3 regions of the Streptomyces sp. SYP-A7185 genome follow, and region 2 is predicted to be linked to each of the others. Evidence: riboswitches for the same ligand, from Rfam matches in the RefSeq annotation. Region 2 holds a riboswitch; each other region holds the start of a gene.
The links. Region 2 has a riboswitch for S-adenosylmethionine ahead of QBL25_RS37505 (cell envelope biogenesis protein OmpA). Riboswitches for the same ligand answer to the same signal wherever they lie in the genome.
Positions count from the first base shown of each region.

Region 1: it holds a riboswitch for S-adenosylmethionine, as region 2 does, so the genes downstream of both, QBL25_RS13500 (aminotransferase class V-fold PLP-dependent enzyme) here and QBL25_RS37505 (cell envelope biogenesis protein OmpA) in region 2, are expected to answer to the same signal.
Region 3: it holds a riboswitch for S-adenosylmethionine, as region 2 does, so the genes downstream of both, thrC (threonine synthase) here and QBL25_RS37505 (cell envelope biogenesis protein OmpA) in region 2, are expected to answer to the same signal.

Region 1 covers NZ_CP122310.1:3,054,980-3,065,207, reverse strand. The annotation lists gene trpD (anthranilate phosphoribosyltransferase) at 1-808, shown strand, start outside; SAM riboswitch class IV at 883-999, shown strand; gene QBL25_RS13500 (aminotransferase class V-fold PLP-dependent enzyme) at 1,163-2,542, shown strand; gene QBL25_RS13495 (glycerate kinase) at 2,497-3,702, opposite strand; gene QBL25_RS13490 (SLC13 family permease) at 3,736-5,148, opposite strand; gene QBL25_RS13485 (response regulator transcription factor) at 5,244-5,906, opposite strand; gene QBL25_RS13480 (ATP-binding protein) at 5,903-7,396, opposite strand; gene QBL25_RS13475 (small secreted hydrophilic protein) at 7,383-7,703, opposite strand; gene QBL25_RS13470 (Lrp/AsnC family transcriptional regulator) at 7,827-8,108, opposite strand; gene QBL25_RS13465 (rhomboid family intramembrane serine protease) at 8,105-8,836, opposite strand; gene QBL25_RS13460 (hypothetical protein) at 8,975-9,214, shown strand; gene QBL25_RS13455 (NYN domain-containing protein) at 9,249-10,228, shown strand, end outside.
Region 2 covers NZ_CP122310.1:8,554,458-8,564,685, reverse strand. The annotation lists gene QBL25_RS37515 (LLM class flavin-dependent oxidoreductase) at 1-959, opposite strand, end outside; gene QBL25_RS37510 (putative leader peptide) at 1,036-1,170, opposite strand; SAM riboswitch class IV at 1,209-1,322, opposite strand; SAM riboswitch class IV at 1,521-1,665, shown strand; gene QBL25_RS37505 (cell envelope biogenesis protein OmpA) at 2,073-2,822, shown strand; gene QBL25_RS37500 (M13 family metallopeptidase) at 2,884-4,845, opposite strand; gene QBL25_RS37495 (ATP-binding cassette domain-containing protein) at 4,905-7,139, opposite strand; gene QBL25_RS37490 (hypothetical protein) at 7,362-7,544, shown strand; gene QBL25_RS37485 (hypothetical protein) at 7,541-8,386, shown strand; gene QBL25_RS37480 (DUF6895 family protein) at 8,383-9,315, shown strand; gene QBL25_RS37475 (serine hydrolase domain-containing protein) at 9,312-10,228, shown strand, end outside.
Region 3 covers NZ_CP122310.1:4,551,016-4,561,243, forward strand. The annotation lists gene QBL25_RS19805 (cold-shock protein) at 21-224, opposite strand; gene QBL25_RS19810 (MoaD/ThiS family protein) at 649-924, opposite strand; gene thrC (threonine synthase) at 1,019-2,326, opposite strand; SAM riboswitch class I at 2,344-2,478, opposite strand; gene QBL25_RS19820 (glucosyl-3-phosphoglycerate synthase) at 2,645-3,589, shown strand; gene QBL25_RS19825 (hypothetical protein) at 3,673-5,733, shown strand; gene QBL25_RS19830 (trehalose-6-phosphate synthase) at 5,853-7,289, shown strand; gene otsB (trehalose-phosphatase) at 7,277-8,128, opposite strand; gene QBL25_RS19840 (DUF3263 domain-containing protein) at 8,145-8,438, opposite strand; gene QBL25_RS19845 (ABC transporter substrate-binding protein) at 8,449-9,666, opposite strand; gene QBL25_RS19850 (SIS domain-containing protein) at 9,847-10,228, shown strand, end outside.

The sequences.
Region 1 (10,228 bases), 5.5 Mb from region 2:
GGGGCAGACCGTCGACATCGTCGGCACCGGCGGCGACGGCGCCAAGACCGTCAACATCTCCACGATGTCCGCGATCGTGGCCGCGGGCGCGGGCGCGAAGGTCGTCAAGCACGGCAACCGCGCGGCCTCCAGCGCCTCGGGCGCCTCCGACGTCCTGGAGAAGCTCGGGGTGAACCTGGAGCTGCCGCTGGACCGGGTCGTCGAGGTGGCCGAGGAAGCCGGGATCACCTTCTGCTTCGCCGTGAAGTTCCACCCCGCGCTGCGGCACGCGGGCGGGGCGCGCAGCCAGCTGGGCATCCGGACCGTGTTCAACGCGCTGGGTCCGCTCACCAACCCGGCCAAGGTGCGGGCCCAGGCGGTCGGCGTCGCCGACCCGCGGATGGCGCCGATCGTGGCCGGGGTCTTCGCCGAGCGCGGGAACTCCTCCCTCGTCTTCCGCGGCGACGACGGCCTGGACGAGCTGACGACCACGGCGACCTCCCGGGTCTGGGTCGTGCGCGACGGAGCCGTGCGCGAGGAGGCCTTCGACCCGCGGGACGTCGGCATCGACCTCGTTCCCGTGGAGGCCCTGCGCGGGGCCGACGCCTCGTACAACGCCGAGGTCGCGCGGCGGCTCCTGGACGGCGAGAAGGGCCCGGTGCGGGACGCCGTGCTGCTCAACACGGCGGCGGCCCTGGTGGCGCTCTCGCCGGGCGAGGGGACCCTCGTGGAGCAGATCGGCGCCGGTATCGGGCGGGCCGCGCAGGCCATCGACTCCGGGGCCGCGAAGAAGGCCCTTGAGCTGTGGGTGGCGGCCAGCAACCGCTGAATGTGGCGCACACCGCAGTCCGGATGCCGGACTGCGGTGGGCACCGGGAAGATCGTGTGGCAAGATGCTGCGCAGGTCATGAGTGACAGCGATTAGGCCCCGGCTCGCTGTCCGGCAACCCTCCGTCCGTGGCGGGGTGCCCCGGGTGAAGACCAGGCCGTGGACAGCAAGGTCCGTGGCAAGCGCGGACCCCTGCGAACCCTGGGGTCCTGGTCCTCAAGGGAGCAGTCTCGTGAGCAAGCGAATGCGATAGGGCTTCCGGCCCCCTTTCCGCACCCCCTTTTCTCTTCGTCACTGCAACGCCCTTCGTGCGCCCTTGCAGTGAACTCGCCTGCCTTCCCACGGGAGTTCGCCATGTCCGTCACCACCGCCGCCGCCGACCAGACCCTCTGTGCAACCCCGCTGCCCGTCCTCGGCCGTGACGTCACCGTGCCGCTCGTCACCGGCGGCGAGGTGACCTACGCGGCGCTCGACTACGCGGCGAGCGCCCCCGCCCTCCAGCGCGTGTGGGACGACGTGGCCGCGTACGCGCCGTACTACGGCAGCGTGCACCGCGGTGCCGGATACCTCTCGCAGCTCTCCACGGACCTCTTCGAGAACAGCCGGGTCACCGTCGCGGAGTTCCTCGGCTGCCGCGAGGACGACCAGGTCGTCTTCACCCGCTCGACCACCGACTCGCTGAACCTGCTGGCCGCCGCGCTGCCCGCCGACTGCCAGGTCTTCGTCTTCGAGACCGAGCACCACGCCTCGCTGCTGCCCTGGCGCGACGCCCGCGTGACCTACCTCAACGCCCCGCGCACCCCCGAGCAGGCCGTCGCCACCCTGGAGCGCGCCCTCGCCGACCGCGACCCCTACGGCCCGGCCCTGGTCTGCGTGACCGGCGCGTCGAACGTCACCGGCGAGCTGTGGCCGGTCAGGGAGCTCGCCGCCGCCGCCCACGCGCACGGCGCCCGCATCGTCCTGGACGCCGCGCAGCTCGCGCCGCACCACCCGGTCTCCATCAGCGAGCTGGACGTCGACTGGGTCGCCTTCTCCGGCCACAAGCTGTACGCGCCCTTCGGCTCGGGCGTCCTCGCGGGCCGCTCCGACTGGCTGAAGGAGGCCGAGCCGTACCTCGCGGGCGGCGGCGCCTCGCGCAAGGTGGCGCGGCGCCCCAAGGAAGCAGGCGGCGGCGTGGACGTCGAGTGGCACGACACCGCCGCGCGGCACGAGGCCGGCTCGCCGAACGTCATCGGCGTGTACTCCATCGCCTCCGCCTGCAAGGCGCTGACCGAGGCGGGCTTCGACTCGCTGGTGGCGCGTGAGCGCGAACTCATCGCGAAGGTCCGCGAGGGCCTCGCGGAGGTGCCCGCCGTGAAGGTGCTCTCGCTCTTCGGCGACGACGCGCCGCGCGTCGGCGTCATCTCCTTCGTCGTGGAGGGCTGGAACAGCTCGCACTTCGCCGCCGCGCTCTCCGCCGAGTACGGCATCGGCGTACGCGACGGCCTGTTCTGCGCCCACCCGCTGGTGCGCACCCTGCTCGGCAGCGACCCGCAGACCCAGGGCGAGTGCGGCGCCCCCGAGGCCGCGCCCGGCGAGAAGTCGCTGAACGCGATCCGCGTCAGCTTCGGCGCCGGCACCCCCGACGAGCACGTGGAGCGCTTCGTGCGCGCCGTCAAGGAGCTCGTGGCGGACGGCGCGCGCTGGAACTACCGCACCGAGGACGGGCGTTGCGTGCCGGACACCACCGCCTGAACCCGGGGCCGCCCCGGCAGGCGTGACCCCAGGACGATCATCCGCAGAGCGCGCTCGGTCGCGTCGGTGAGGAACTCGCCGCCCCGCCCGAGCGCCTCGGTGAGCGAGACCGGCGCGGGCAGGATCGCGCTGTAGGCGTCCACACCGATGGCCCGTACGTGGTGGGCGCCCTGGCCGATCGTGCCCGCGAGGACCAGGACCGGGCGGCCGGACCGCTTGGCGCGCCGGGCCACTTCGGCGGGGACCTTGCCGCGCGGGGTCTGGTGGTCCAGGGCGCCCTCGGCGGTGACGACGAGATCGGCGCGGGCCAGCCGCGCGTCCAGGTCCAGATGGCCGAGCAGGACGTCGAAGCGGGGCAGCAGCTGGGCGCCGAGCGCCGCGAGACCGGCTCCCAGGCCGCCGGACGCGCCCGTTCCGGGGCCGAGGGCCAGGTCCGAGGGGGCGCGCAGGTCGCGGGTCAGGACGTGCGCCCAGTGCTCCAGGGCCGCCGCGAGCTGCTCGACCTGTGCGGGAGTTGCGCCCTTCTGGGGGCCGAAGACGCGGGCGACGCCGCGCTCGCCGGTCAGGACGTTGAAGGGGTTGCAGGCGACCCGGATCTCGGTGTCCTTCAGGCGCGGGTCGAGGCCCGAGGGGTCGATGCGGCTCAGGCGGGTCAACTCCCTTCCTCCTTGCGGCAGTTCCCAGCCGTCGGCGTCCAGGAGCCGGGCGCCGAGCGCCTGGAGCGCGCCCGCGCCGCCGTCCGAGGTGCCCGAGTCGCCGCAGCCCACCAGGATCCGGCCGGCGCCGGCGTCCAGCGCGGCGCGGATCAGCTCGCCGACGCCGTACGTCGTCGTGGCGCCCGGGTCGCGCAGATCGCGCGGGACCAGCGAGAGCCCGGCGACGGCGGCCATCTCGACGACCGCCGTGCCGTCCGGCAGGAGGGCGAAGTGCGTGCCGATCCGCTGCCCGACGGGACCGGTGGCGGGCAGCGCGACCAGGCGGCCGCCGCCCGTGTGGGCCAGGGCGCGGGCGGTGCCCTCGCCGCCGTCCACCAGGGGGATCAGATCGGTCTCGGCGTGCGGGACGACCCGGCGTACTCCTTCGGCGATGGCCTCGGCCGCGGACCGCGCGGACAGGGACTCCTTGAAGCCGCTGGGGGCGATGGCGAAACGGGTCAGCATGGGGTCTCCAGTGCGGGCGGGATCAGGGCGGGATCAGCGGACGGGGACGCCGAGCAGCGGCCAGAGCGCCACGGCGAAGAGCAGGACGAGGGCGGCGGTCAGGGGCGCCAGGACCGCGGAGAGGCGCAGCAGGTCGCGCGGGGTGTAGGTGGGGGTGCCGGGGATGTCGGCGAAGAGCGTGACGGGCTTCGCGGAGGCGGGCAGGGTGTGGCAGAACCCGGCGGCCGCCGTGGAGGCCAGGGCCGCCGCGACCGGGTTGACGCCCGCGCCGACCGCCGCCGCGACGACGAGGGGGACCAGGACGGAGGAGCGGGCCGAGCGGGACTGGAGGACCAGGTGCGCGGCCGTGCTGACCGTCACCACCACGGCCAGGAAGAGCCAGGGCGAAACCTCCAGCGGGACCCCGCCCACCAGCCACTTCGCCGCCCCCGACTCGGCGAGCGCGACCCCCATCGCCATCGTCGCGGCCATGAAGAGGAGCAGCGACCACGGCACCGTCCGCAGCGCGTCCTTCAGGCGTACGGTGCCCAGGGCGGGGGAGGAGGCCACGACCGCGCCGATCAGCGCGACCACGGCGGGCGGCACCTGGTGCAGGGGTTCGCTGCACCACAGGGCGACGACCGTGGCCAGCAGGAGGGCGCAGCGGGTCTCGCCCGGCTCCCAGGCTCCGGTGACCGGCTGCTCGCTGTGCTCCTGGAGCTGCTCGACGGTGATGTGGACCGGGCCCTCGCGGTCGGCGCGCCGGGTGGTCGTCAGGAGGACGGCCTCCGCGGCCAGATGGGACGAGGCGACGGCGAGCGGCAGGCCGAGCAGCAGCCACTGCGTGAAGCCGATCCGCTCCCCGGTGGCCTCCCACAGCACCGACACGGTGATCAGATGCGCGCCCGCGCCGATCAGGGTCGCGACCGCGGAGAGCAGGATGACGGTCGGGAACAGCAGCGCGAGCATCACCACAAGCCGCCTCCGGTCGGAGAGGACCTTGGCGAGCGCGAGGAAGACCGGAAGCGCGAGCGCGGCCCGGCCCGAGGTGGCCGGCACCGCGAAGGCCGTCACGACCAGGGCGGCCGTCGTCAGATGCGTCAACTGCCGTACGCTGCGCGCCCCGCTGACGAGGAAGGCCGCCGCCCGGCCCGCCAGACCGCTGCGGGCCACCGCGGCGGCGAGCACGAAGGCGCAGATCAGCAGCCAGACCGTCTCGTCACCGAGGGTCCCGAAGAGCGTGTCGCTGCTGATCACGCCGGTCGCGGTGAGCGCGAGTCCGGCGCCGAGCGCGATGTACGTGTCGTCGATCGGCGTCGCGATCCACGCGCAGGTCGCCAGGGCGAACACGGCGAGGGTGATCCGCGCGTCGCCGCTCAGGCCGGGGAAGTTGCCCGGCACCACGAGCAGCGCGCACAGGCTCAGCGCGGCGCAGAGGGTGAGGGCCAGGCGGGGATTCAGGGTCACGCTTCGAGCCTCGGCCCCGGCCGTGAGTCCTCAATGAGGCGTGGATGAAAGGAAATTCACCCACGGTCCCGGCGCCCGGCTCCCGGCGCCCGCGCTCAGCTCGGCAGGCGGTAGCCCATCCCGCGTACGGTCTCCACCCGCTGGGCGCCCAGCTTCTTGCGCAGCGCCCGCACGTACACGTCCACGATGTTGGACCCGGGGTCGAAGTCGTACCCCCACACGTGCGACAGGATCTGCTCCCGGGAGAGCACCTGGCCCGGATGGCGCAGGAAGAGTTCGAGGAGCACGAACTCACGTGCCGTCAGATCCACCGTCCGCTCGCCCGACCGTGCCCGGCGCGTGCGCAGATCCAGGGTCAGGTCCCCGCCGCGCAGCACCGTCACCTCCGGGGCCCCGGCCGCCGTGCGCAGCCTCAGGCGCACCCGCGCGAGCAGCTCCTCGAAGCGGAACGGCTTGGTCATCCAGTCGTCGGCGCCGCCTTCGAGGCCCGCCACGGTGTCCCGGACCGAGTCGCGCGCGGTCAGCACGATGACCGGGGTGCTCACGCGGGCCTCGCGCAGCTGCCGCAGGACCGTGAAGCCGTCCTTGCCGGGCAGTCCGATGTCCAGGACGACCAGGTCGAAGCCGCCGGTCAGGGCGTAGTCGTAGGCGGCGTCGCCGTCCCCGACGACGCTGGTGGTGAAGCCGTTGGCGCGCAGGCCCTTCTCGACGAAGGAGGCGATGCGCTCCTCGTCCTCGACGATGAGAATCCGGTTCATGGCAGTCCTGGTTCCTGTTCTCGCGGTGCTTCTCGCTGTCCTTCTCGCTGTCCTTCTCGCGGTACTTCTCGCAGTACGAGCACGAAGGTGGCGCCGCCGCCTTGAGTGGGGCGCAGTTCGACCCGGCCGCCGTGTCCTTCGGCGATCGCCCGCACGATGGCGAGGCCGAGTCCGGCGCCGGTGGCGCGGGCGCCGCGCCGTGCGGTGCCGCGCCGGAACCGCTCGAAGATCACCGCCGCGTCCCGCTCCTGGACGCCGGGTCCGCTGTCGGCGACGTACAGCTCGATCCGGTCCGCGCCGGCGCGTGAGCCGATGCCGATGCGCTGGCCGGGGACGGTGTGCTGGACGGCGTTCTGGGCGAGCTGCACCATCGCCTGGGTGATGCGCTGCGGGTCCAGCGTCGCCTCGCCCTCGGCCACTTCGGCGAGCCGCCAGTCGCGGTCGCCGAGCGCCCGCGCCTTGACGAAGACGTCCGCGGTCAGCTCGGCGAGCTGCACCGGTTCCGGAGCGACGAAGTCGGGGCGCTCGGACTTGGCGAGCAGGAGGAGGTCCTCGACGATGCGGCTCATCCGGTCGAGCTCCTCCATCACGATCCGGACGGTCTCCTCGCGCTCGCCCGGATCGTCGCCCATCAGTTCCAGATGGCCGCGCACGATGGTGATGGGCGTGCGCAGCTCGTGCCCCGCGTCGTCGACGAACTCGCGCTGCGCGGCGAACGCCCGCTCCAGGCGGTCGAGCATGGCGTTGAACGTCTCGGCGAGCGCCGCGACGTCGTCCCTGCCCTGGACGGGGATGCGCTGGGTCAGATCCTGCTCGGTGAGCTGCGCGGCGGTCGTGCGCACCAGGCGTACGGGCCTGAGGATGCGGCCCGCGACCGCCCAGCCGATGCCGGTCGTCATCAGGAGCGCCACTCCGGAGATCGCGATCAGCATCGTGAACACCTCGCCCGCCTTGGCCCGTTCGCCCGCCGGGTGGAAGGCGACCACGAAGGCCGCCGGGGGCCGGCCCGCGCCCGGGTCGATGTCCACCTTCGCCCAGCGGACCTCGCCCTGGGCGCGGTGCAGGGTCCCGGTGGCGTGGGGGGAATCGAACACGGCGGTCAGGGCGGCGTCGTCCTTGGCCAGCGGGTGGTCGATGCGCTGCTCCCGGGACTGCTCCTTCTTGGCGGGGGCCCGGCCGGGGCGTGCGACGAGGCCGAGGAGCTCCTCGTCGGGGTCGGCGTACTGCCGCTCCAGGAAGAGCCGAAGCAGCGGGTCGGGGTCGGTGAACTTCTCGCCGGTGCGCGGATCGACGCCCTCGCGCACGAGGTTGGTGAACTCGCCGGTCTCCTGGGCCAGGAGCCGGTCGATGCGGTGGTCCACGTCCCGCAGGAGCACCGAGCGGGTGGTGGCGACCACCGCGGTCAGCGCGACGGCCATCACGAAGAGGAGCCAGAGCAGGATGCGGACCCGGGCGGAGACCCGGCGGCGCGCGGACTCAGCCGTCGTCACCGGGGCCGTCGTCGTCGTTGTCGTCACCGCTCCCGAGGCCGCCGCTGCGTCCGGTCGTCTCGTCCCCGTCGTCGTCGTTGCCGTCGCCGGAGGGGTTCTCGCTGACGGGCGGGGGCGACACGGTCTCGTCGCTCGGCGTCGGCCGCGGGGAGGCGGGCTTCGTGGTGGGCGAGCCGCTGTCGAGCCGGACCTTCGGCGGCACCTTGGGGGGCTCAGGGCTGTCGGTCAGGGCGTAGCTGGTCGCGGCGATGCCGAGGGGGATCGCCACGACGGCGGCCAGGGCGGCCATGCGGTGGGTGAAGACCATGGCAGTGAGCGTGCGGGGCGTACCGCGTCGGCAGCATGAGCCGCAGATGAAGAAACCCTCATCCGGAGCCTGCCCGCACGGACGGCCGGCGGACGCCCGTCGGCGGACGCCCCTCGGCGGACCCTAGGAGTCGAGGCCGATCGCGAACGCCGCTTCGAGGTCGTGCTGCGAGTACGTGCGGAACGCGACGTGCGTGTCCGTGCCCTCGACGCCCGGGATCTTGCTGATCTTGCCGGGGATGATGTCGGCCAGGTCGTCGTGGCGCCCGACGCGCACCATGGCGATCAGGTCGTACGTACCGGTCACGGAGAAGACCTCGCTGACGCAGTCGAGGGCGGCGATCGACTCGGCGATCTCCGGGATCCGGTCCACGCTGGTCCTGATGAGCACGATCGCGGTGATCACGGCTGACTGTCTCCCTCGGTAGCCGGTGCTGGCTCATTCACTCTAGCCGTCCTCCTGTAGCGCCCCCACGCGTACAGAAAGCCCAGCGAGAACCCGACCAGGTGGGCCAGATAGGCGACCCCCGGACCCTGCCCGCCCTGCCAGGCCGCGAGCCACTGCAACACCACCCAGAACGGCAGCACCACCCACGCGGGAAACCGCAGCGGCAGGAAGAAGAGGAACGGGAAGAGACTGGTGACGCGCGCCTTGGGGAAGAGGCGCAGGAAGGCGCCGAGCACCGCGGAGATCGCCCCCGACGCGCCCACCAGGGTCTGGTCGGAACCGGCGTGCGCGACCGCGTAGGCGAAGAGGGCGAGATAGCCGCAGCCGAGGTAGAAGAGCGCGAACTGAAGGTGGCCCATCCGCTCCTCGGTCATCGCCCCGAAGACGAAGAGGAACAGCATGTTGCCCAGCAGGTGCAGCCAGCTGCCGTGCACGAAGAGCGCGGTGGCCGGGGCGAGCAGGGGCCGGGCCGTCCCGCCGAACAGCTCCGAGGGGATCACGCCCCAGCGCTCGAAGTAGGTCCGCTGCGCGGCGAGCAGCTCGTCGCCGGTGCCGTACGCGGGATTGAGCCCGGACACCGGCGAGATCAAAAAGACCAGACAGCAGACGGCGATCAGGCCGTACGTCACCGGGGCGGACTGTCCTCTGAGCATCCGGCCGGCCGTCGAGCCCCACGTCTTGATCATGAACAGAGCATGACGTAAGGGCGGCAAACCGTACAGACCGCCCCGCCGCACGAGAGGCCGCCGCATGGAGACCCTTACAGGCCTTAGGGTTACGGGCACCACGCACCATGGAATTCCGAAGGAAAGCGAACAGCCACGATGACGGTTCCTCTGCCGACCGACACCACCAGGTGGCGCTGCCAGCTCTGCGGCAACCTCACGCGGTTCGACGTGACCCGCAGTTCGAAGGTCGTCGAATACGTGCACCTCGACCTGGCCGGTGAGTCGAACGTCGAGGAACGAGAGGTGGTCAGTGAGACCATCGAGTCGGTCCGCTGTCGCTGGTGCAACGCGGTGGACCAGGTGGAACTCGTGGACAGGCCGGGCGCCGGCTCCTGAGGGAGCGGGCCCCGCACAGCTAGTGGGGTGACGGATGGTGGAGAGCGCAAGCGGGGAGCCGGACGACGGCACCGCTGAGGTGCTCGACCGTCCGCTGCCCGACGGAGTGCGCCGGCGGGTCGTCCAGATCGTCTCGGACGGCTTCGGCGGACTCACGGTCGGCGAACTGCCCGCACAGCTGAGGCAGTACGCCCGCTTCACGCCGACCCGGCGCGTGAAGTTCGCGGGCAACGCGATGGCGGCCGCCCTGGAGGGCGACACGCTCTTCCGCCAGCGCATCGGCGAACGTCTCAGAGAGGCGCAGCCCGAGCTCACCGGCGCCCTGGACGCGGGTTCACCGCCCCCGGCCGCGGACCCCCTCGACGTGGCGGCCGCGGCCTATGTACTGCGTCCGGCCGGGTGGGTGAAGCTGGTGACCGCCGCGGGCGAGGAGGCCCTGCGGGCGGACGCCGAGCGCGTCGACGACGAGACCCGCGCCGAGCTCGAACGGCTGCGCGCGGAGCTCTCCGCGGCCCGCGGCCAGACGAAGGCCGACACCGAACGGCTGCGCGCGGAGCTGGAGTCGGCGAAGAAGGAAGCCGAATCGATGCATCGCAAGCTGCGCGGCGCTCTCAGCGACGTCAAGCGCGGCGAGGCGGCCCTGCGCAAGGCCGCCGCCGAGTCCGAGGCCGCGCGGGCCGAGGGCCAGGCGCAGCTGTCCGCCGCCGAGAGCGAGTCCCGGCGGCTCAAGGCCCGGCTCAGCGAGACCGAGGCCGCCCTGGAGGCCAGCCGCCGGGCGGCGCGCGAGGGCCGCAGCGTCGAGGACATGCGGGTGCGGCTGCTGCTCGACACGGTCCTTGAGTCCGCCCAGGGGCTGCGCCGCGAACTGGCCCTGCCGCCCGTCTCCGTACGGCCGGCCGAGACCGTGGACGCCGTGGAGCCGGGGCGGATGACGCCGAAGGACATCGCCGCCCGGGCGCTCTCCGAGAACGACCCGGCCATTCTCGACCAGCTGCTCGCGCTGCCGCAGGCGCA
Region 2 (10,228 bases):
GCGGCGGCCGGGTCGTCGTCGAGGAACACCACCAGATCGCCGAAGAGGTGCAGGGGTTCGTCGGCGCGTCCGGCCGCGTCCTGTTCGCCGCGGACCGCCGTGACGATGGCGCGCGCGTGCGCGGTGTCGCGCGGGGTCACGTAGCCGACGTCGGCGGAGCGGCCGAGGAGCCGGAAGGGCGCGTCGGTGGGGGTCTCGTGGGCGAGGGCGCTGACCACGGGCCGGCCCTGCGGCGGGCGGGGCGTGATCGAGGGGCCCTTGACGCTGAAGTGCTTGCCCTCGAAGTCGATGTAGTGCAGCTTGTCGCGGTCGATGAAGCGGCCGGTGGCGACGTCGCGGATCTCCGCGTCGTCCTCCCAGCTGTCCCAGAGGCGGCGCACGGCTTCGGCGTAGTCGGAGGCCTCGTCGAAGAGGTCGTAGGTCAACTCCCGTACGTCCGGCCTGCCGAGGTCCTCGACGCCGTCCAGGGCGGGAAACGTGCGGCGCCCGAAGTGCGCGGCTTCGTTGCGGCGCGCCGACACCTGGACGCGCACGCCCGCGCGGCCCGTGCTCACGTAGTCGAGCGTGGCGATCGCCTTGGATATGTGGAAGGGCTCCGTGTGCGTGGTCACCACCGTCGGCACCAGGCCGATGTGGCTGGTCAGCGGGGCGACGCGGGAGGCGATGAGGACGGCGTCGAGCCGCCCGCGGACCTGGTCGGTGCGTCCGTCGGGTTCGGTGAAGTGCGAGGACTGGAGCCCGAGTCCGTCCTCGATCGTCACGAAGTCGAGCAGGCCGTGCTCGGCCTCGGTGACCAGGTCGGCCCAGTAGGGGGCGGTGAGCAACTCCGTGGGGCGGGAGACCGGTTCGCGCCAGGCGGCCGGGTGCCAGCCCGCGCCGTCGAGCGCGACGGCGAGGTGCAGCGCGGCGGTGGGAGCGGAGGAGGGCAGGGGGGATGAGGGCGAAGGTGATGACGACACGAAGGAGTGCCTTCCTGATCGACCGTACGAGAACACCGGCCCCTCGGCTGCGAGGGTGCGGCGGCGGGGTGACGGGTCAGGAACGACAGAGCGCGCCGGCGACGCGCTGGAGGTCGATGTGCGGCCGGGAGTACAGATGGACCTGGTGGCTCGGGGCGATCACCAGGACGCGCGGGGCAGGCACGGGCGGCACCAGGGGCACGTCCGTCACCTCCGCCCTTCCGGTCCGGCGGGCCACAGGCCTCGCCGGTCTCGCGCTTGCGGAACCCTGGTCGGGAACCGCCCGGTCCGCACCTGGAGCACCCCGCCGCGAGGGAGGGTTGCCGGTCAGCAAGCCAGGGCTTGACGCTGACGCTCGTAACCTGCTCGGACGTTACGTGAGGTCGTGGCCGCGCGCAATGCCCGTGGATCATGGCCGCGCTCACAGCTCCGCACGTCTCCCGCGGCCGGTCTCCGTCAGGGTCAACGGGCGGGCCGCGCCTTCTGTTCCGCTTGCGCGCACGGAGTTTCCCGGAGGCCTTCTTGACGGCGGGGGAGCAGCGGACCCAGACTTCCCGGGACGGTCACGATTGTCAGCGCCCGCCCGGCAGGGTCCCTGCCCGAGCGGGTCTTCGGCCCCGGCCCGCTGACAGGCAACCCTTCCTCCGCGACGGGGTGCCCCGGGTGACGACCGGGTCCCGCCGTGGCGGCGGGGCAAGCGCGGCCCGGGGTAGGACGGGCCTCGACGGCAGGGCTGGTGCACATGTCCAGGGCGGTCGGTGAGCGGAACAGCACCCGGCGACCTCCCCTGTCCATGCCCAGGCCCCGCCCGCGCGTCCTGACCAGGCGGCTGCACATCGATCTGCTGCGGGTGTGCAGCGCGTCGGTCCCAGCCGCCTGACGTCCACGCGACGCGGACGCTCCAGGTCCACGCGAGGCACAGGCGCCGCGTCCACGTGACGCGGGCGCCGCACGTCCACGTGACCGGGCTCGGGCGCGCCGCGTCCACGCGGAAACGACGCCCCTGACGCGGGGCGCCACCGGTGCGGGCCACTGCCGCCCTGCATCCCCCTCTCCCCCACCGTGCCACCGGCGCCCGGCGCCGGTGGCACCCCTTCCCCTGTCTGGAGAGTCATGCCCGAGGTCACGTCACACCGCCGCCACCACGCCTCCCTCACGGACTCCCACGCCTCGTGCGACGACGCGGGCTCGCCGCCCGGCTGTCCCCCGGCGATCCGCAGCCGGATCGGCGCCGACCTGGCCGGTGGCTTCTATCCCGCGCCCCACCGCTATCACCTGTATCTGTCGGCCGGATGTCCGCGCTCCCTGCGGGTCGCGATCACGCTCGATCTGCTCGGGCTCCGGGACGCGGTCACCACGACGCTCCTGTCGCCGGACACCGCCTCGGCGACGCTGGAGGGCCTGCACGGCTACTACGAGGCCACCGAGCACCACTTCGACGGGCCGCTGACCGTCCCCGCCCTGTGCGACCGGTGGAGCGGGCACGTCGTCAGCAATCACACGCCCGACATCGTGCGCGACCTGGCCTGCCGTCTCGCCGCCCACGGCGAGGGCCTGCCGCTCCAGCTGCGCCCGTCGTCCCTCGCGGCCCGGATCGACGCCTGGCACGACCAGCTCGCGGCGCCCCTGACCCCCGCGACGCTGGAGCACCTCAACCGCCGCCTGGCCTTTCGCGCCTACCTCGTGGGCGATGAACTCACCGCGGCGGACGTGGACTTGTGGGCCCGCCTCGTCCACGAGCCGCCGGGCACCACGGCCGCCCACCCCGACGTGCGGGCCTACGTACGGCGCCTGCACGACCACCCGTCCTTCCGCGCCAACCATCCCCGCATCGGCGAGGCGGACCACCGGGCGGCGTCCTGACGGCGGCACGGGATCGGGGGCGGCCGCGGCGAGGCGCCGCGACCGCCCCCGTGGGCTCAGGTCACCAGATCCTGACGCGCTCCGCCGGGTCCAGCCACAGCCCGTCGCCCTCCGTCGTCCCGAACGCCTCGTGGAACTCGTCGAGGTTGCGGACGATGTTCGCGCGGAACTCCGGCGGCGAGTGCGGGTCGATGGTGAGGTACTGCTGCTCCTGCTCCTTGCGGCGCTTGGTGCGCCAGCAGTACGCCCAGTTCATGAAGAGCCGCTGGGAGCCGGTCGTGCCCTCGCTCTCCGGCATCGGGGCCCCGTCGAGCGCGATCTTGTACGCCGTGTGCCCGATGGTCAGGCCGCCCAGGTCGCCGATGTTCTCGCCCACCGTCAGCGATCCGTTGACGAACTCGCCGGGCAGATTGCGGGGCGAGAACGCGTCGTACTGCTTGACCAGCGCCTTCGACTTCGCCTCGAACGCGGTCTTGTCGGCCGCGGTCCACCAGTCGTTGAGGTTGCCCGCGCCGTCGTACTGCGCGCCCTGGTCGTCGAAGCCGTGGCCGATCTCGTGGCCGATGACCGAGCCGATGCCGCCGTAGTTCTCGGCCGGGTCGGCGTCGGGCGAGAAGAACGGCTTCTGGAGGATGCCCGCGGGGAAGCAGATCTCGTTGGTGCCCGGGTTGTAGTACGCGTTGACCGTCTGCGGCAGCATGAACCACTCGTCGCGGTCGACCGGAGCGCCGATCTTGGCGAGCTGGCGGTCGGACTCGAAGGCGGCCGCCGCGTGCGCGTTGCCGAGCAGGTCGTCGGCGGAGACCCGGAGAGCCGAGTAGTCCCGGAAGGTGTCGGGGTAGCCGATCTTGGGACGGAACGTGGCGAGCTTCTCGTACGCGCGCTCCTTCGTCTCGTCCGTCATCCAGTCCAGGCGGGCGATCGACTGGCGGTAGGCCTCCAGGAGATTGCCGACGAGGTCGTCCATCATCGCCTTGGAGCTCGGCGGGAAGTGCCGCGCCACGTACTCCTTGCCGACGGCCTCACCGATGGCGCCCTCGACGAAGGCGACCGCCCGCTTCCACCGGGCGCGCAGCTCGGGCGTGCCGTTGAGGGTGCGGCCGTAGAACTCGAAGTTGTTCCGCACGAACGGGTCCGTGAGGTACGGCGCGCTGGCGCGCAGGACCCGCACCAGCGCCCAGTCGCGCCACTGCTCGATCGGCACCTCGTCGAGCGTCGCGGACAGGTGGCGGAGGTAGGACGGCTGGCGGACGCAGGTCTCGGCGATGGTGGCCTCGGAGCCGCCGAGGCCTTCGGCGAAGGCACGCCAGTCGAAGTGCGGGGCCAGGGTGATCAGTTCGTGCAGGGTGAGGAGGTTGTAGGTCTTCTGCACGTCACGCGTCTCGGCCCGCTCCCAGTGGCCGGCGGCGAGCCGGGTCTCCAGGTCGAGGACGGTCTGCGCGGCCTCGGCGGGCGCGCCGTGCCGCCCGAGCGTGAGCAGCTCGGTGAGGTGGGCGAGGTACTTCTCGCGGATCTCGGCGAACTTCTCTTCGCGGTAGTACGACTCGTCGGGCAGGCCGAGCCCGCCCTGGAGGACGTTGAAGAGGTAGCGGTCGGAGTCGCGGTCGTCCGAGTCGATGTAGGAGCCAAAAAGGCCGGAGCCGCCGATCCGCTCGAAGCGGCCGAGGAACGCCGCGAGCTCCCGGGTGTCGCGCAGCCCGGCGACCTCGTCGATCAGGGGTTGCGCGGGGGCCAGGCCGCGCGCGGCGATCGTCTCCTCGTCCATGAAGGAGGCGTACAGCGTGGCGATCTTGTGCGCGTCATCCGGGGCGGCGCCGGCCGTCGTGGCCGACGCCAGCTCCTGGATGATCACCTTGACTTGTTCCTCGGCCGTGTCGACCAGCTGTACGAAGGGGCCCCAGCTGGAGCGATCCTCGGGGATCGGCTCGTGCTCCAGCCAGTGACCGTTGACGTGGCCGAACAGGTCGTCCTGCGGCCGGATCTCGGGGTTCATGCCCGCGCGGGCGTCATCCAGCATGCTCATTCACGCACCCTACGCGGCCGAAGCGGCCGAGCACGATCGGCTTGTGCCCCGATCCGGGCTCAGCCGGCCACGTACTCCCGCAGATGCCGCGCCGTCACCGTGTCACCCTCGGCCACCAGGGACGCGGGCGTGCCCGTGAACACCACCCGGCCGCCGTCGTGACCGCCGCCGGGGCCCAGGTCGATGATCCAGTCGGCGTGTGCCATCACCGCTTGGTGGTGCTCGATGACGACCACGGAGTTGCCGTCGTCGACGAGCCGGTCGAGCAGCGCGAGCAGCTTGTCCACGTCGGCCAGGTGCAGTCCGGTCGTCGGCTCGTCCAGGACGTACGTCGAGGACTTCTCGGCCATGTGGATGGCGAGCTTGAGGCGCTGGCGCTCGCCGCCGGAGAGCGTGTTGAGCGGCTGGCCCAGCCGCAGATAGCCCAGTCCCACGTCGCTGAGGCGGCCGAGGATGGTGTGGGCCTGGCCCGTGGGGAAGAAGTCGTGTGCCTCGGCGACCGCCATGCCGAGGACCTCGCTGATGTTCTTGCCGCGCAGCCGGTAGGTGAGGACCTCGGCCGTGAACCGCTCCCCCTCGCACTGCTCGCAGACGGACGCCACCCCGGCCATCATCGCCAGGTCGGTGTAGATCAGGCCGATGCCGTTGCACTTGGGGCAGGCGCCCTCGGAGTTCGCGCTGAACAGCGCCGCCTTGACGCCGTTGGCCTTGGCGAACGCGGTGCGGATCGGGCCGAGCAGTCCGGTGTAGGTCGCCGGGTTCGAGCGGCGCGAGCCGCGTATGGGTGACTGGTCGGCCACCACCACGCCCTCCCGACCCGACAGGTAGCCATGGATCAGCGAGCTCTTGCCGGAGCCGGCGACCCCGGTGACCACGGCGAGCACCCCGAGCGGGACGTCGACCTCGACGTCCTTGAGGTTGTGCCGGTCGGCGCCCTTGATGGACAGCTGTCCCTTGGGCACCCGCACCTGCTCGCGGAGCCGGGCCCGGTGCTCCAGATGCCGTCCGGTCAGCGTCCCGGAGGCGCGCAGGCCCGCCACGTCACCGGTGAAGCAGATCTGACCGCCCGCGGACCCGGCCGCGGGCCCGAGGTCCACCACGTGGTCGGCGATCGCGATGACCTCCGGTTTGTGCTCCACCACCAGGACGGTGTTGCCCTTGTCGCGCAGCCGGATCAGCAGGTCGTTCATGCGCCGGATGTCGTGCGGGTGCAGGCCGATGGTCGGCTCGTCGAAGACGTACGTCACGTCGGTGATGCTGGAGCCGAGATGGCGGACCATCTTCACGCGCTGCGCCTCGCCGCCGGACAGCGAACCCGACGTGCGGTCCAGGCTCAGATAGCCGAGCCCGATCTCGACCAGGGATTCGAGCAGTTCGCGCAGGCTCGCGATCAGCGGTGCGGCCTCGGGGTCGTCGAGTCCGCGGACGAACGCGGCCAGGTCGCTGATCTGCATCGCCGAGCAGTCGGCGATGTTCAGGCCGCCGATCCGCGACGACAGGGCGGCCGCGGTCAGCCGCGTGCCCGCGCAGAGCGGGCAGCGGGCGAACACCACGGCACGGTCCACGAAGGCCTTGACGTGCGGCTGGAGCGAGTCGCGGTCCTTGGCCAGCCAGGTCCGCTGCATCTTGGCCAGCAGACCTTCGTACGTGAAGCCGTTCGAGCCCACCTTCACCTTGACCGGGGCCTTGTGCAGGAGGTCGGCCCACTCCTGTTCGGTGTAGTCCTTGAGCTTCTTGTCGGGGTCGTGGAAACCGGAGTTGGCCATGACCTGCCAGCTCCAGGAGTCCACCGCGTAGTTGGGGACGGTGATCGCGCCCTCGTTCAGGGAGAGTTCACGGTCCACGAGCTGGTCCACGTCGACGGTGGAGGCCTCGCCGGTGCCCTCGCACTGGGGGCACATCCCCTCGGGCAGGTTGAAGCTGAAGGCGCCCGCGGTCCCGATGTGCGGGTCGCCGAGGCGGCTGAAGATGATCCGGAGCATGGTGTACGCGTCGGTGGCGGTGCCCACCGTGGAACGGGAGTTGGCGCCCATCCGCTCCTGGTCGACGACGATCGCCGCGCTGAGATTGCGCAGGCTGTCGACGTCCGGACGCCCCTGGCTCGGCATGAACGACTGGACGAACGCGGTGTACGTCTCGTTGATCAGCCGCTGCGACTCGGCGGCGATGGTGCCGAACACGAGCGAGGACTTGCCGGAGCCCGAGACTCCGGTGAAGACGGTGAGCCGCCGCTTGGGGATGTCGAGCGAAACGTTCCGCAGATTGTTCTCGCGGGCGCCGCGCACCTGAATCATGTGGTGGCTGTCGGCGGGAATGACCGTCACTGATGCTCCTTGGCCTGAACCGGGCGGAAGGAAAAGCGTACACCGTACCCAGTCTCCGTCCGACCCCTTTTCCGGGAGCCGTCACTACCGGCGAGGAAACTCTCCCGATCAGACATAAGGGACTAACTGCCCTAAAATAATTCGGGGGTGGGCGCCGCTGGAGTAGCGGCGACTTTCGACGAGGAGGCACTGATGCTTGCTCAGCACACACCGCTTCTGACGACTCCGATGGACGCGACCGCGCTCAGTACGGCCATGGTGGAACCAGAGGCGGTCCTGAGCGACGCTCCGACGTACGCACCGGAGGCAGCCGGACTGCTGCTGCTCCTGGCGCTGGTCTCGCCCAAGGAACCGAAGGAGCCGAAGGACAAGTGAGTCCTGATCGGCCCGAGGCCGCGTACACAGGCTCGGCGGCCGATCTGGCTCTTCGTGCCCTCGATGCCCTGCGCGGCATCGGGGGCACCGCCACGATCGCCGAGCACGTCGAGAAGGCGGACGACCCCCGGGCCGCGCTGGCGGCCATCAGGGTCGTCGGGGCCGACACCTTCGCCCCCTACCTCCTGGCCGAGGCCGTGTTCCACCCGCAGGACGCGGCGGCCGTGACCCGGTCCTTCGAGGTGTTCCCGCCGCCGGCCACCGCCCCCGCCCCGCCCCCGGCCGGACCGGCCGAGCCCTGGCTGGTCGCCTGGCGGGACTGGGCCACGACGGCGCTGCTGACCCGGTTCGCGCAAGCGGGCCCGGAGCCGGCCCTGGGCGCCACGGCCCCCGCCGACACCGACCCGTACGGGGTGGGCCAGAACCCGGAGCCCGGGGTCGCACACGTGCGCCGGCCGAGCGGAGCACCCGAACTCACCGAACCCGCACCCGCCCGGGCCACCGGCACCGTCCCCGATCCGGGCACCCCGTGGCAGGCCTGGTCCGTACGGATGGGCCAGCTCTCCCCGCTCGCCCTGCCCGGACTCGACGGACCCGTGCACGACGCGGCCCGCGCGGCGCCGCTCGCCCTCGCGCGGGGCGCCACCCGGGCCGTCCTGCGGCGCGACTTCTCCACCGCCGCGCGCATCACCCGCTGGCTCGCCCTGCTGACCGCCGAGGGCGTCCGCCTGCCGCTGGACCCCCTGCCCCTGGTCGAGCACCTGGGCCTGCACGGCGGCGGCCCGCGGCTGGCGCTCGACGTCGCGATCAGCCGGCGGCTGCTGGCACTGGAGGGCACATGACCACGTCGGTGACGCGGACCGCGCACGAGGTGGGCTCGCGGGCGCTCGCCTGGCTGCACGCGCAGCGGGAGCTCGGCGCCCTGCCCGCCGACTCCACCGCCGACCTCGGTGAACCCGACAGCGTGTACAAACCGCTGGCCGAGAGCGCGCTCGCCGCCTCGCTCGTGGTGCGCGAGGCGGCCTCCGGCAGCACCGAACTGCGTCTCGCCCACGACCTCATGGGCTTCTGCTGGCGCCAGCTCGGCGACGGCGACATGCTCTACGAACGGCTCCTGCGGTACTCGATGATGACCGACCCGCTGGAGACGTACGCCCCCTTCGCCCGCGGCGGGCTGCGCCACGGCCCCCTGGAGAACCTGCTCGCCCACACCAGCGCGCTGCGCTCCGTGAGGGCCGCCGAGATCCTGCCCAACCGGCGGCTCGCCGTCGCCAACGCGGCGCGCGTCGTGGGCCTGGACCAGGACGCGCACCCCTACGACTGGCCGACGCTGAGCCGGGCCACCTGGCTGGGCGCGACCCCCGAGCCCTGGCTCATCGACTGGATGACCGGCTACTGCCTCACCCACACGGTGTTCCACCTCACCGACTGGGGTGCCCGCCCCGGCGGCCTGCCCGAGGACCTCACCGCCTACGTCGCCGACTGGCTGCCCGTGTGGATCGACATCTGGGCCGAGATCGAGCAGTGGGATCTGGTGGCCGAACTGATGATCGTCGGCTGCTGTCTCACCGAGCCGTACTGCACCGCGGCGGACTGGGAACGCCTGGCCCGGGCCCAGCACCCGGACGGCCTGGTGCCGCGCGACGGCGACCCGGTCCCCGACGATCCGGAGCGGCGCTTCGCCGACCACCAGCACACCGCCGTGGTCGCCGCCATCGCCGGAACCCTCGCCGTGTCACGGACCCTGGGCGGCGGGACGACCGAGCGGTGAGCCCGCGCGGCGCCGCGAGCACCGGACACGAGCCGGCCCCCGCGACCCCCGCGTGGGCCGCGGACCTGCTCGACGGGCTGCGCGAGGCCGCCCCCGGAGCGAGCGCGATCGCCCTGGGGGTGCGGCGCGGCTCCGAGCACGTCGTCATCGCCACCGGCCGCACCGCGTGGCACGGCGCGGCACCGGCCGGCCCGGACACGCGGTTCGAGACCGGCTCACTCACCAAGACGTTCACCGCTGTGCTCCTGGCCGAGATGGCGGCCCGCGGCGAGGTCGCCCTCGACGACCCGATCGCCCGCTTCCTGCCGCGCGGCGCCGCGCCCCACCTCCCCGTCGGCCGCATCACCCTCCTCCACCTGGCCACCCACACCTCGGGGCTGCCCCGCCTGCCCCCGGGCTTCCTGCGCCGCGGGGCGCCGGCCTGGTTCAGCAACCCCTACGCCGGCTACTCCCCCGCCGAACTGCGTCGCGCCCTGGCCCGCACCCGGCCGCGGGCGGCTCCCGGCACCCGGGTGCACTACTCCAACTTCGGCGTGGGGCTGCTCGGCATCCTGCTCACCCGGGCCGGCGCCCACGGCTCCGCCGGTCCGGATGCCGCAGGGGCCGGCCCCGCCGACGACGGCTTCGCACGGCTGCTGGCCGGCCGCGTCCTGGAGCCGCTCGGCCTGACCCGCACCGACTGCGCCGCCGACCGGCCGCAGGCCACCGGCTACTGGCACCGCAGAGCGCGCCCCGCCTGGCGGATGCCCGCGCTGCCCGCCGCCGGAGCGGTCCGCTCCAGCGCCCGCGATCTGCTGACCACCCTCGACGCCCTCCTCGACCCCGCCGGTCCGCCCGCCCTGCCCGCCACGCTGCGGACCGCCCTGGCCGAGGTCGCGACACCCCGGCTCGCCCTGCCGCGCACCGGCCGACG
Region 3 (10,228 bases), 4.0 Mb from region 2:
ACTGGCCGATCGCGCCGAGATCAAACGGCGAGCTTGACCATGTCCGCCTGCGGACCCTTCTGGCCCTGCGAGATCTCGAACTCAACTCGCTGACCTTCTTCAAGGGTGCGGTAGCCGTCCATCTGGATCGCGCTGTAGTGGACGAATACATCCGCACCACCGTCGACCGCGATGAAGCCGTACCCCTTCTCCGCGTTGAACCACTTGACGGTGCCCTGAGCCATGCCTAACTCCCCTATTACTGGCCCTTGCACGGACCCGCACTTCGCGGACCCGGGTCAGACCTCACCCCCCCAATGGGTTGTGGAGGCGTGCGCCGGAACGCGTCGACCGCGGCTGAATGTATCTGTCCAACTGCCCTCTGCAACAGGTCAATCGGACGAGAATTCTGGGCACGCCTGATCGGAAATATGCGAAGAATTCGCCGGAGTTCAGGGCAAGTCGGGCCAGACAAATGCCACGGGAAGGGCAAATGGGCAGTGCACTTTGGCTACTTCTTGTCGCCCTCGGGGCGACTTCGTATATGCGCTCGGCACAAACGGGGAAGCTCGTTTCCCAACTGTACCGCGCTCAACCACATGGAATTGCCCCCTCCGCTTCTCTCGCGGAGGGGGCAATGTCCATTACACAGGGTATTTCTTTAAAGAATCAACCACCCGCGACGGCGGGGATGATCGAGATCCCGGCGCCGTCCGGCGTGGCCGTCTCCAGGCCCTGCTCGAAGCGGACGTCGTCGTCGTTCACGTAGACGTTCACGAAGCGCCGCAGCTTGCCCTGGTCGTCCAGGACACGGGCCGCGATACCGGCGTGCTTGGCCTCCAGGTCGGCGATGACCTCGGAGAGGGTCGCCCCCTCGGCGGCGACCTCGGACTGCCCGCCGGTGTAGGTGCGCAGGATGGTGGGGATTCGGACGTTGACGCTCATGGGGTTCACCTCTTGATGCGGGGAGGAAGCGCCCCTGCAAGGGGCGCGGGGAACTGCGCGACCAGCCACAACGGCCCGCAGGCAGCGAACAAGGTCAGTCGGCGAGCCCGGCGGCGCGGAACGCCTCAAGGCTGGGCCGAATGGTCGCGGTGGCCTGCGAAGTCTCAGCGACGGCGTCAAGCGTCTTGAGGCCGTCACCCGTGTTCAACACAACCGTGGTGAGCGTGGGGTCGATGAGCCCCGCCTCGATCAGCTTCTTCGTGACGCCGACCGTCACACCGCCGGCGGTCTCCGCGAAGATCCCCTCGGTCCGGGCGAGCAGCTTGATCGCGTCGACGACCTGCTCGTCGTTCACGTCCTCCACCGCACCGCCGGTGCGCCGCGCGATGTCGAGCACGTACGGCCCGTCGGCGGGGTTGCCGATGGCGAGCGACTTGGCGATGGTGTTCGGCTTCTGGGGACGCACGACGTCGTGTCCGGCCTTGAAGGCGGCGGACACCGGCGAGCAGCCCTCGGCCTGCGCACCGAAGATCTTGTAGGGCTTGTCCTCGACCAGACCGAGCTGGATGAGCTCCTTGAGGCCCTTGTCGATCTTCGTGAGCTGGGACCCCGACGCGATCGGGATGACCAGCTGGTCGGGAAGGACCCACCCCAGCTGCTCGCAGATCTCGTACGCGAGGGTCTTGGAGCCCTCGCCGTAGTACGGCCGCAGGTTCACGTTCACGAAGCCCCAGCCCTCGCCCAGCGGGTCGCCGATGAGCTCGGAGCAGAAGCGGTTCACGTCGTCGTAGTTGCCCTCGATGCCGACGAGCTCGCCGCCGTAGACCGCGGCCATGACGACCTTGCCCTGCTCCAGGTCGTGCGGGATGAACACGCAGGAGCGGAAGCCGGCGCGGGCCGCGGCGGCACCGACGGCGCCCGCGAGGTTGCCGGTGGAGGAGCAGGAGAGGGTGGTGAAGCCGAACGCGCGCGCCGCCTCGATGGCCTGCGCGACGACACGGTCCTTGAAGGAGTGCGTCGGGTTTCCGGAGTCGTCCTTGACGAACAGCTTGCCCTGGTCGACGCCGAGCTCGCGCGCGAGGTTGTCGGCCTTGACGAGCTTGGTCCAACCGGGGTTGATGTTGGGCTTGTCCGCGACGTCCGCCGGGACGGGCAGCAGGGGCGCGTAGCGCCAGATGTTGTCGGGGCCGGACTCGATCTGCTTCCGGAGCGCCTCGGGGTCACCGGTCGGCAGGTCGTACGCCACTTCGAGCGGGCCGAAACAGGCCTGGCAGGCGAAGATCGGGCCGAGGGCGTAGAGCTCGCCGCACTCGCGGCAAGAGAGGCCCGACGCGGGGCCGAGGTCCACGGAACCCGTGGTGGAGGGGGTGGTGTCGTTCGATGCGACGGTCTGCGCAGCCATGGAGGCGAGGCCCTTTCTCCTCATCTTCCTCGCGACGCATCTCGCCGCGAGACGGAATTGGCACCTTCCCCACCGAGACCTCGCGTGCGCGGTCGGCGGGATGGTTGCCGGGGCTTCAACGGGCCGTATCCCTCTGCCCCTCTGGATGAGCGGTATGGCGCCGGGCTTCGGGGCCCGGGGCATTTGTGACGCGCCGACCCCCGACATGCGATGGTCATCCGCGTTGTTCAAGACTGTAACCGACGGCCTGGACCCTTGAGATAGTCGTCCGCACCGCGAGATGGATCACATGTAGGCCACACACAGGAGGAGCCACCCGTGCTGGAAGAGGCCGAGCGCTGGCTGACCAGGCGTTCCTGGTCCGTTGCCGACCGTCCGCTCAGCGCACTCCTCGACGCCAAACGGGCGTCGGGAGCCTCGGTGAGCGTCGTCCTGCCCGCGCTCGACGAGGAGGGGACGGTCGGTGAGATCGTCGCGGAGATCCGCCGCGCGCTCATCGAGAAGGCGCCTCTGGTCGACGAGCTCGTGGTGGTCGACTCCGGCTCGCGGGACCGCACGGCCGAGGTCGCCCGGGAGGCGGGCGCGCGGGTCGTGCACCGCGACGCGATCCTGCCGCGCATCCCGGCCGTGCCCGGCAAGGGCGAGGTCCTGTGGCGCTCGCTCCTGGTGACCGGCGGCGACATCGTGGCGTTCGTCGACGCGGACCTGAAGGAGTTCTCGGCGGACTTCGTCACCGGGATCGTGGGCCCCCTCCTGACCGAGCCGGACGTGGACTTCGTGAAGGCGATGTACGACCGCCCGCTGGCCGGTACGGCGGGGCAGGGCGGCCGGGTCACCGAGCTGATGGCGCGCCCGCTGCTCAACATGCACTGGCCCCAGCTGGCCGGGTTCGTCCAGCCGCTGGGCGGGGAGTACGCGGCGCGCAGGTCCCTCCTGGAGCGGCTGCCGTTCCCCGTCGGGTACGGGGTGGAGCTGGGCCTGCTGGTGGACGCGCTGCACACCGTGGGCCTGGACGCGCTCGCGCAGGTCGACGTGGGCGTGCGCAAGCACCGGCACCAGGACGGGCAGGCCCTGGGCAGGATGGCGGCGGCGATCTACCGGACCGCGCAGCTGCGGCTCGCGCGCGGCCATCTCGTACGCCCCGAGCTGACCCAGTTCGAACGGGGCGAGCACGGGTTCGAACCGCGGACCCATTCGGTGGACACGGAGGAGCGTCCGCCGATGGGCGGGATCGCGGAGTACACGGCTCGCCGCGTGGCGTAACCACCCCGAACCGTGCATTTTGTCTACATTCCCCACTTATGTGGGTCAGACAGGTAATGGGAAGCGCGCGACGCGTCGGTGCCGTGGCCACGGCGACGGCCACCCTCGCGGCAGGGGCGCTCGGCGCGGCCACCGCGCCCGCCGCCGCGGACGTGGTCGAGCCCTTCGCCAAGCGCTACGACGAATCGCTGTACGGCGACTTCAAGACCATCGGCAACACGGTCATGGGCTGCCCGACGACGCCCGCGAGCATGGCGGCGCGCTGCGCCACCGCCGCGGACGGCGAGGGCAAGGACAACAACAACACCTTTGTCATGCAGCGGATCAACGCCGCGGGCATGGACGACCGGTACGGGTCGAGCACCGGCCAGGTCGCGATCCCGCCCGGCGCGAAGGTCGCCTACGCCCGGCTCTTCTTCGGCGGCAACGACGGCACGTACAAGGGACCGAGCGGCGCGCAGCTCAAGCGCTGCGACATCTCCGGTGCCGACGTGCGGCCCTCCCCCGGCCAGCCGCTCGACACGGTGCCCGCCGTCAGCGTGGCGGGCGCCACCCCCGTGCAGGTGGACCCGACCGACCTGGTCAGGGACCCCGCGTCCACCAACGGCCCGCACTACTACACCGGAGAGGCCGACGTCACCGACCTCTTCGGCGGGGTGACCGGCACCGGAAGCCCCGTCCCGGTCGCGGTCGGCGACATCTGGGCGCCCACCGGCAAGGGCTGCGTCGCGGGCTGGTCCCTCACGGTCGTCTACAAGTACGACGCGCCCGACGAGGAGCACGCCCCCGACCGCCGCAACGTATACGTCTACGGCGGCCACGTCCTCCAGCGCTCCACCTCGCCCGCCACCAGCGTCAAGGTGGACGGCTTCTACCGCACCGACGGCAAGCCGCGCGCCAGCGTCACCGCGTACGAAGGCGACTGGAACACCCCCGGCGACCGGTTCGCGGTCGGCGGCCAGAACATCACCGAGACGCACACGGGCAACACCAACAACTTCTTCATCAGCGAGGACGACGGCGCCCTCGCCCCGAAGATGCGCAACAACCTCTCCATCGACGCCAAGGAGTTCGACGTCACGGGCAGCGGCACGCGCGCGCCCGCCGCCGAACCGATCCCCGTCGGGGCGACCTCCACCACGCTGAGCTTCTCCACCAAGGGCGACACCTACGTCCCCTCGGCCCTCGCGCTCTCCGTCCCCGTCCCCGACCTGGAGGTGACGAAGACCGCGAGCCCCAAGAAGATCAAGCCGGGCGACACCCTGACCTACACGGTCAAGGCGAAGAACAGCAGCAAGCTGGACTACCCGAACGCCAAGTTCAGCGACGACCTGAGCGACAACCTCGACGACGCGACGTACGGCGAGGACGCGAAGGCGAGCACCGGCGAGGTCTCGTACACCAAGCCGAAGATCAGCTGGACCGGCGACATCCCGGCCGGGCGGACCGCGACGGTGACGTACTCGGTGAAGGTCCACGACCCGGTCACCGGTGACGGCAAGCTGCTCAACGACGTCGACGTCGAGTCCCCGCGCTCCAACTGCGACGCGGGCAGCACCGACCCCCGCTGCGGCGCGGCGCCCGTCATCGAGCGCAGGCAGCCGCCGGTCAAGGTCAGCAACGTGCCCGCGCGGCGCACCGCTCCGCCGTGCAGCGAGGTCAAGAACACCATCACCGTCAAGAACCCCTCGCCCAGCACCCGCACCGGGGCCACCGCGTCCTGGCAGGCGACCCCCGGCTCCGAGCCGGTGGCCAGCAGCGGCACGGTCACCAAGAAGGGCGGGCGGTACGTCTGGAAGGGCGACGTCCGGCCCCACGGCAAGGTCACCGTCACCCAGCGGCTCAAGCTGTCCTGCAAGGCCGGCACGGTCCGGGTGATCACCGTGACGATGCCCGGCAGCAACTGCCCCCGGGCCGTGCGGGGCGGCGACGACCCGTGCACCTCGGCGATCCTGGCCCGGCGGGTGCAGGCACGGCCCGCCCCGCAGGACCAGCAGGCCGCGCCCGTGAGCCGCGACGGCACGCCGGGGCAACTGGCCGACACGGGAAGCGACTCGGACACCATGCTGTACGCCGGTCTGGCGATCTCCCTGTGCGCCCTGGGCGTCCTGGCGGTGGCGGCGGCGCGGAGCAGGCGCGACTAGGCCGCTGACGATCGACAGGTCACCGGTGGTCCGCGGCCGGTGACCGAACGCGTACGGCCGGGCCCGCCGGGGTCCGGCCGTACGTTTGAGTACCGCCCTCAGGGGCTAGGTTTCGCCACATGGTCTCCGAGCACTCCTCCGCCCAGATCCTCGTCGCGTCCAACCGCGGCCCCGTCACCTACACCCTTGAGGACAGCGGTGAACTGACGGCCAAGCGCGGCGGGGGCGGGCTTGTCTCCGGGCTCAGCGCGATCGGCGGGTCCGAGGGGGGCGAGCGGGCCCTGTGGGTGTGCGCGGCGCTGGGCGAGGGCGACCGCGAGGCCGTGCGGCGCGGGGTCGGCGAGCCGGGCGTGCGGATGCTGGACATCGACGCGGGTTCGCACGAGGGCGTGCACGCCGAGGCGTACAACGGCATCGCGAACTCGGTCCTGTGGTTCGTCCACCACATGCTGTACCAGACCCCGCTGGAACCGGCCTTCGGCCCGGAGTTCCGGGCGCAGTGGGCGTCGTACGAGACCTACAACCGGGCCTTCGCCGAGGCGCTCGCGGAGAGCGCGGGCGCGGACGCGGCGGTCCTGGTGCAGGACTACCACCTGGCGCTGGTGCCGGGCATGCTGCGCGAGCTCCGCCCCGACCTGCGCATCGGCCACTTCTCGCACACGCCGTGGGCCCCGGTGGACTACTTCCGGATGCTGCCGGACGACGTGGCGGAGCAGCTCCTGCGCGGCATCCTCGGCGCGGACCGGGCGGCGTTCCTGACGGGACGCTGGGCGGACGCGTTCACGGAGTGCTGCGTGGCCGTCCTGGGCGGTACGTCCGGTACGCGCATCGGGGTGCACGGCCTCGGGGCGGACGCGGACTTCCTGCGGGATCGCTCGCGGCAGGACGACGTGGAGGAGCGCCTGGTCGCGCTGCGGGAGCAGATCGGCGGCTCCGGCGACCGCAAGGTGATCGTCCGCGTGGACCGCACGGAGCTGTCGAAGAACATCGTCCGGGGGCTCCTCGCCTACCGCGAACTCCTGGAGACCCGCCCCGAGTGGCGCGAGCGCGTGGTGCACGTCGCCTTCGCCTACCCCTCCCGGCAGGACCTCGCGGTGTACCGCGACTACACGGCCGAGGTGCAGCGGGTCGCCGACGAGATCAACTCCCGCTTCGGCACGGAGGGCTGGACCCCGGTCGTGCTCCACGTGAAGGACGACTTCGCGCGCTCCCTCGCCGCGTACCGCCTGGCGGACGTGGCCCTGGTGAACCCCATCCGGGACGGCATGAACCTGGTCGCCAAGGAGGTCCCGGTGGTCTCGGACGAGGGCTGCGCGCTGGTCCTGTCCCGGGAGGCGGGGGCGTACGAGGAGCTGGGCGAGGACGCGGTGGTGGTGAACCCGTACGACGTGACGGCCACCGCGCAGGCCCTGCACACGGCCCTGACGATGCCGCCGGGCGAGCGCTCGGAACGGACCAAGCGCCTGGCGGCGGCGGCCACGGCCCTGCCCCCCGCCCAGTGGTTCCTCTCCCAGCTGCACGCGCTGGGCACCGCGGGCGGCGGTCAGCGGAGTTGAGCCGCCACGGCGCCCAGTAGTTCCACCACGCCCTGCGGGCCGTCCACCACCAGGTCGGCCCGCTCGGCCAGTTCATTGACCTCCGCGCTGCCGCTGCACACGAGCAGGCCCCGGACCTGGTCCGAGCGGAGTTTCTCCACGGCCGCGAAGGCGGGCAGGTCGCCCAGGTCGTCGCCCGCGTACAGGACGGTCTCGGCGCCCACCTCGCGCACGTAGTCGGCCAGGGCCACGCCCTTGTCCATGCCCGGCGGGCGCAACTCCAGGACCAGGCGGCCCGGTTCGACGATCAGGCCGTGGCGGGACGCCAGCTCGGCGAGGGGTTCGCGCAGCGCGTCGAAGGCGGCCTGCGGGTCGGCGGCACGGCGGGTGTGGACCGCGACCGCGCGGCCCTTCTCCTCTGTCCACGTGCCGCGCCAGGCGCCGATCGTGTCCAGGAAGCCCGGCAGCTCCGCGCGCACGGACGCCACCCCCGGGTGCGGCTCGGCCGCGTGCACGGTGGAGGAGACGGCGTCCCAGCGCTCGGCGCCGTAGTGCCCGAGCACCACGAGGTGTTCGAGGCCGGGGACGCCCGCGAGGCCGCCGTAGCGCACCGCGACGCCCGCCGGGCGGCCGGTGACGACCGCGACGGAGCACACCTTCGGCGCGAGCGCGGCGAGCGCGGGGACGGCGCCGGGGTGGGCGCGGGCCTGCTCGGGGTCGGGCACGATCGGGGCGAGCGTGCCGTCGAAGTCGAGCGCGATCACGGCCTTCTCGGGCCGTGCCAGGAGCGCGGCGAGCCCCTCGCGCCCCGCGGGGGTCACGGGCTCGGGCAGCTCGGGAGAGTACTCAAGGTCACCCATGGGCCCGACCCTACGCTCAACGCTCGCCGCGCCGGGACTCCCTGACCCGCCGGAGCCGGTTGACGGTGACCGGATCGTGCGCGAGGGCGCGGGGATCGTCGAGCAAAGCGTTCAGGAGCTGGTAGTAGCGCACCGGCACCAGGCCCAGCTGCTCGCGCACGGCCCGCTCCTTGGCGCCGGGTCCCGTGACCCAGTCCCGGCGCTCCAGGGCGAGGATCGCGCGGTCGCGCTCGGACAGGCCGGTGTCGGGGAACAGGTCGCCGCCCCTCGGCCCGTCGTCCCTCGCGTCGTCGTCCGGTGCATCGGTCATGCCGGCCACGCTATTCCGAGTTCTCCTCGGTGGCCGCCTTGGTCTGGATCTGGGTGAGGATCGACGCCGGATTGCCGTTCGTGTCCACGGCCTTGCCGATGTACTTCTTCACCTGGACCGAGACCTGCGCCCAGGACGTCTTGCCGACGGGGTACAGCTGCGAGGTGGGCAGCTCTTCCAGGAACTCGGCGAGCGCCTTGTCGCCCTTGTTGTCGGTCATCTGCTCGGCGGCGGAGTTCGTCACCGGCAGCAGGTCGTACTCGCGCGAGAAGTCCAGGACGTTCTCGGTGCTGTAGGTGAAGTCGAGGAACTTGCCGATCTCCTCGCGGTTCCCGCGCTGCTTGAAGGCCATCATCCAGTCGGCGACACCCATCGTGGCCTGGGTGTGGCCGTTCACCCCGGGCATCGGCACCATGCCGTACTTCACGCCCTTCTTCGCCGCCATCTGCATCAGCGTGGGGTGGCCGTTGAGCATGCCCACGTCGCCGCGCGTGAAGGCGGCGAAGGCCTCGGCGCGGTCGAGCTTGGCGGGCGGCGTGGGGCCCGTCAGCCCCTTGCCGACCAGCTCGTCCTTCAGCCAGGTGAAGGTCTTCACGTTCTGCGTGGAGTCGATGTCGTACGTGCCGACGTTGTCGGTGTAGCCGCCGCCCCCGCTGAGCAGCCACTGCATCGTCTCGGCCTGCGCCTCTTCCTTGCCGAGCGGCAGGGCGTAGGGGATCTTCACGCCGCGCGCCTTGAGCGTCTTGGCGGCGGCCGCGAGGTCGGTCCAGCTCTGCGGCGGGGTGAGGCCGGCGTCCTTGAAGATCTTCTGGTTGTAGAAGAGCAGGCGCGTGGAGGAGGCGAACGGCATGCCGTACTGGACGCGCTTGACCTCGCCCGCCTCGGAGAGGGGGGCCATGAAGTCGGCCTGGGTGGAGATCGAGACCAGGTCCTCGGTGCGGTACAGCTTGTCCGCGGCGGCGTAGTCGGCGTACGCGCCGATCTGCGCCAGGTCCGGGGCGTCGCCCGCCTTGACCATTTCCTTGACCTTGCGGTCCACGTCGGTCCAGGAGTAGACGCTGACGTCGATCTTGATGCCGGGGTTCTCGGCCTCGAACTTCCTGGCCAGCTTGTCCCAGTACTTCTGGGAGCTGTTGTCCTTGGAGTCGCCGTAGTCGGCCGCCACCAGCTTGAGGGTGACGTCGCCGGAGTCGCCGGGACCGCCGCAACCGGCGAGCACCGCTGCCATGCCCAGTGCGGCTATCGCCGCGGTCAGTCCTGTCGCGCGCCGCTGCACAGCTGTTCCCACCCTCGATGATCTTCGTGAACTGCGATTTTCCCTCGCGTATGGACACGAGGTCTACACCACCTCAGTATCGCTTGTGCAACGGCGTACCACTGACGTCCCACCGGCAAGGAGCCTTGACGCATGTCGCTCACCGCAGCAGAGATCGCAACCCAGCCCGCCTGCTGGCACCGGGCGGCCGAAGCCGCCGCCGCCTTCGACGGACTGCCGGAGCCGGGCGAGCGGGTGGCCGTCACCGGGTGCGGGACGTCGTGGTTCATGGCCATCGCGTACGCGGCGCTGCGGGAGGCCGCGGGGCAGGGCGAGACGGACGCGTTCGCGTCCTCGGAGTTCCCCGCGGGCCGCCGGTACGACCGCGTGGTCGCCATCACCCGGTCCGGGACGACCACGGAGGTCCTGGAGCTCCTGGGCGAGCTGAAGGGCGTGGTGCCGACCACGGCGATCACCGCCGACCCGAACACGCCGATCATGGACGCGGCCGACGCGGTGGCGGTCCTGGACTGGG